2 regions of the Pseudoalteromonas sp. JB197 genome follow, and region 1 is predicted to be linked to the other one. Evidence: predicted binding sites of a transcription regulator. Region 1 holds the regulator's gene; the other holds the start of a gene.

Region 1 (2,210 bases):
CATGCCTATAGGGTTATGGTGCGCAGGAATTGCTGGCATAGTGGCAACTAAGTAATCATCACCAATTTCAGTTATTTCAATCCCCATGGTTTTCATCAGTGTACCTTGGCCATTTATGCCTTGGTCTAACTGCTTACAAAACGCTAAAGTAATAGGTTGATGCCAAATACTCATTGTTACTCCTTTAAAGGTTGAAAACGATAACCGATAATACGATTTTTCATGGCGATATGATAGCCAAATTAGTGCAGCTACTGCATGGTAATACAGTGCTACTTTTTGCTTTCTACATAGTGCTTAATTTCATCGAGGTCTTTTTTTAGCATTTTACGCATCGAACTTTTAAGAAAAAACCCTATCACTGCAGAGAGCATTTTTACCCAAATAGACTCAGAGCTATCAGAAAAAGTCATGGTTAAACAGGTGCTAGGTTCGGCGGCGGTAAGTGACAGCATATTGGCACTGTTTTCGATGTCAGTTATTGCCGCCCATACTTTACGTTTAGGACCGTTAATTATTACCGCTACAGTGATATTCATAACACTCTCCGTTAATTCACATTGATGAAGTTAAGGCCCATTACAAAAACGATAGCTAACTAATTTTTAATAACAGCAACAACTTAGTAGTTATGTAATTAATGTAACGTAAAACTAACACTATCGTGATCTGCGTAATTTTATCTGTAATTTACTTGGTAATTTTAAGCTTAGACCAATGCCACCTTTGGCAGCAAAGGCGAGGAGTAATTTAAATTTGCGATTTTCAGATAACTGTATATACTCACAGTTAAATGTACTGTATGGAAAACCAGTTGTATGCGACCATTAACTAACCGCCAAGCGCAAATACTCGAACTTATTAAAGTGTTTATTAAAGACACTGGTATGCCTCCTACACGCGCAGAAATTGCACAAACATTAGGCTTTAAAAGTGCTAATGCAGCAGAAGAGCATTTAAAAGCGCTGGCTAAAAAAGGCGCTATTAAAATGAAACCAGGCGCTAGCCGTGGTATTCAACTTATTGAAGAAGATGAACCAGAACAACTTGGTTTACCGTTAATAGGCCGTGTAGCTGCCGGCGAACCTATTTTGGCGCAACAACATGTTGAGAGCCATTGTAAAATTGACCCGTTAATGTTTAAACCCGCTGCCGATTTTTTATTGCGTGTAAATGGTATGAGTATGCGAGATATTGGTATTATGGATGGTGATTTACTGGCTGTTCATCGCACTCAAGTTGCCGAAAATGGCCAAGTTATTGTTGCCCGCGTTGATGACGATGTAACGGTAAAACGCTTAGAAAAAGCAGGCAAAAAAGTATTATTGCATGCTGAAAATAAAGAATTTTCGTCGATAGAAGTGGATCTTGAAAAGGAATCTTTTAATATTGAAGGCTTAGCTGTTGGGGTTATTCGTAATGCTGACTGGATGTGACAATTAAGCTGTTATAGCTATGTAAAATATCGGCATAATTTAATAGCTCAGATAATTAATGCGCACTTTTTAGTGCGCTTTTTTTTGCTTTTTTTTGTGAAAATTCCGCTGCAATGAAAAAATTATATTAAGTTTATGTTTTTTATCATTTAAGTATTTAATACTCGTTATCGCTGTCTTTTTATTTGTAACCCTTGCTGTTGCTCACTTCCTGCTTAGAACAAAATTAAATAAATCCCATATTTACGCTAATCCCCTAATATTATTTGATTGTTTTTCAAACTAAAACTTGCTAGTTGTTCAATTATTAACTAATTGTTAATAGGCTGGACTAACAATAACTCACAGCTTTAGTTTTGAGAAAATATATTTATATATCCGGCAGCAATACAAAAATAAAAAATAACAAATTGGCATTTAAAGCTTATGTCTTTTTGTTTTGCACTCGCAACAGTATTAAAGGAGCTGTCACATGGGTAAATTGAGCTCTACCTTGTGGCTTATATTGTTTGTTTTTCCGCAGTTAGCATTGGCAAATAGCCAATATAATATGCGCAAAGGCGTAACCGATATAAGTAATAATGTTTATCAACTACACATGACCATATTTTTAATATGCTGTGTAATAGGCGTGATTGTATTTGCCGTTATGTTTTGGGCACTTATTCATCATCGTAAATCTAAAGGAGCAGTTGCTGCTCAATTTCACGAAAGTACCAAAGTAGAAATACTCTGGACAGCAATTCCATTTGTTATTTTAATAGCAATGGCAGT
Region 2 (2,210 bases), 2.2 Mb from region 1:
TAAGGTTGCAGGGCTAGATACTATGATCCCTGCACTTTTAAGCGCAATTAGCGCCAAAAAAGCACCAATACCGGTCGCTATTGCTTGTTTTAGCACCAGTGGAATGGCATTAATAATCCACTCTCGTACTTTAAATAAACTTAAAAATAAAAATATACAACCCGACATAAACACAGCACCTAATGCCGCTTCCCAGGTATAGCCCATTCCTAAAACAACGCCATAGGTAAAAAAAGCATTTAATCCCATACCCGGCGCTAACGCTAACGGATAATTGGCCCATAGGCCCATAATAAAACAGCCTATTGCAGCTGCAATACATGTAGCTACAAACGCAGCGCCTTGATCCATTCCTGCTTGGGCAAGCATTGCTGGATTAACAAAAACAATATAAACCATAGTAATAAAAGTAGTCATACCGGCAACACATTCACGTTGTACTGAGGAATCATTTGCGCGGATTTTAAATAAGGCTTCGAGCATAACAAACTTAAGGTAGTAAAAAGTGGCGAGATTTTAGCATAAAAATAGCGAAATACCGGACATTTTACCTTGTTATGCATTAAGTTATTGAAGTAGCTGAAATAATAAATATGACACGGTAATACGTATGTACTTCAGGTTTTAAAAATAATAATTACCGTGCTTATATGCTGAGCAATCAGCTTTACTTTAACGTAAATAATAGAGCATAAAGTACTGTATAGGTGCTATTCGCTGCATAACTTTAATAAAAAATATAAAATACATACCTAAAATATTAACGCCCTGTTTTTAATAGTTATTTTTGTTTTTTTATCCGTGTAAAAATTTAAAACTGAATGACTGTACAAATAATTAGCAAAAAAACACTTGCACCATAACACTGTATAAACTACTGTATATGGGTACTGTATAAAAACCCAGTGAGTGAGAAATTTATGTTACAGCCTATTACCGTAAGAACCGTTAAAAGTTATCAGCAAGACGATAAAAGTGATTGTGTAAATTTAATTCAAATTGAAGATGAAATTTCAGCAACCTTTGAATTGCTTAAAGTATTACACCAATACAATAGCTTAAATGCATGGACACTGCTGATTGCACCTGACCATGTACCGAGTAAAGCCTTACTTGATTCATGCTCCATTGATACCAGCAAATTACTGGTGATCAGGCAAAAACATTTAGTAAACTTAGAATATGTACTTAGCTCGGCGCTGCACAACGGAAACTTTGCTGCGGTTATTACCTGGACTGATATTATTAATGATCAACAGCTGACACAGCTATCATTAAATTTAAGCACTACAAATACTAAGCTTTACTGTTTTACTAAAAATACTCACAACCTTGAGATACCACTAACTCAATAAGCTTGTTAAACTCGTGTTTTAAACACTTTATATTAATATTATGACCTCATTAACGACTTCTCCTTGCTTTTGTGGCAGCCAGCAAAATTATGCTGACTGCTGTGAACCACTTCATTTAGCATCAAAAATAGCTGAAACACCTGAGCAACTTATGCGTGCTCGCTACAGCGCATATGTACTTAAAAATGCAACTTATGTTTATCAAACTTATGCAAGTGAAAAACAGGCAGAAAACCCTGTAAAAGAGATTAAAGACTTTGCTGATAGCTGCCGCTTTATAAAGCTAACCGTCATCGACACTGAGCACGATGCAAGCGAAGGCTTTGTAACATTTAAAGTAAATTACTTTTACCAAAACCTATATTGCGAGTTGCACGAAAAGTCGTTGTTTATTAAACAAGATGGGCAGTGGCGCTACCTTGAAGGCACACTATTTCCGGTAGCCGATATTAAAATAAGCAGAAATGACAACTGCCCTTGCCAAAGTGGCAAAAAATATAAAAAGTGTCATAGCGTATAACAAACTGCAGCTGTGCGGTGAGTAAAGTAGGTAATTACAGGCAACTGAACCTTAAATACATCCAATAGCCATGCCTAGGGTTGGCTGTTACAGGCGATGTGTATGGCTAAAATAAAATTTTACTTTCGAGCAGCTATTGGCTATTTACTTACATACCTATAGGCCTGCTGCGTTAATAACTGCTCTACCGTATATTTTGCTACTGGGCTCGCTGCGCTTTAAAAGCACACTGTATTTCGCCCTTGTGCTTTAGCGGCGTACATTTTTTTATCTGCGCGTTGCAAAATATCTATATTGCCTTCGTCTGATTGCAATAACGTAGCCCCACCTATACT

Evidence for each region. Region 1 encodes LexA, which represses DNA repair genes until DNA is damaged. Its sites were predicted from a motif close to TACTGTATNNNNATACAGTA; they were not measured.
Region 2: the regulator LexA is predicted to act here: its motif matches at 876-895, upstream of CIK86_RS04475 (SulA-like leucine-rich domain-containing protein).

What each region holds. Positions count from the first base shown of each region.
Region 1 is NZ_NRGZ01000001.1:3,088,577-3,090,786, forward strand. Features, by position in the region: gene CIK86_RS14420 (hotdog fold thioesterase) at 1-174, opposite strand, end outside; gene CIK86_RS14425 (hypothetical protein) at 273-539, opposite strand; gene lexA (transcriptional repressor LexA) at 819-1,436, shown strand; gene coxB (cytochrome c oxidase subunit II) at 1,909-2,210, shown strand, end outside.
Region 2 is NZ_NRGZ01000001.1:923,018-925,227, reverse strand. Features, by position in the region: gene CIK86_RS04480 (NCS2 family permease) at 1-483, opposite strand, end outside; gene CIK86_RS04475 (SulA-like leucine-rich domain-containing protein) at 921-1,355, shown strand; gene CIK86_RS04470 (YchJ family protein) at 1,396-1,875, shown strand; gene CIK86_RS04465 (diguanylate cyclase) at 2,094-2,210, opposite strand, start outside.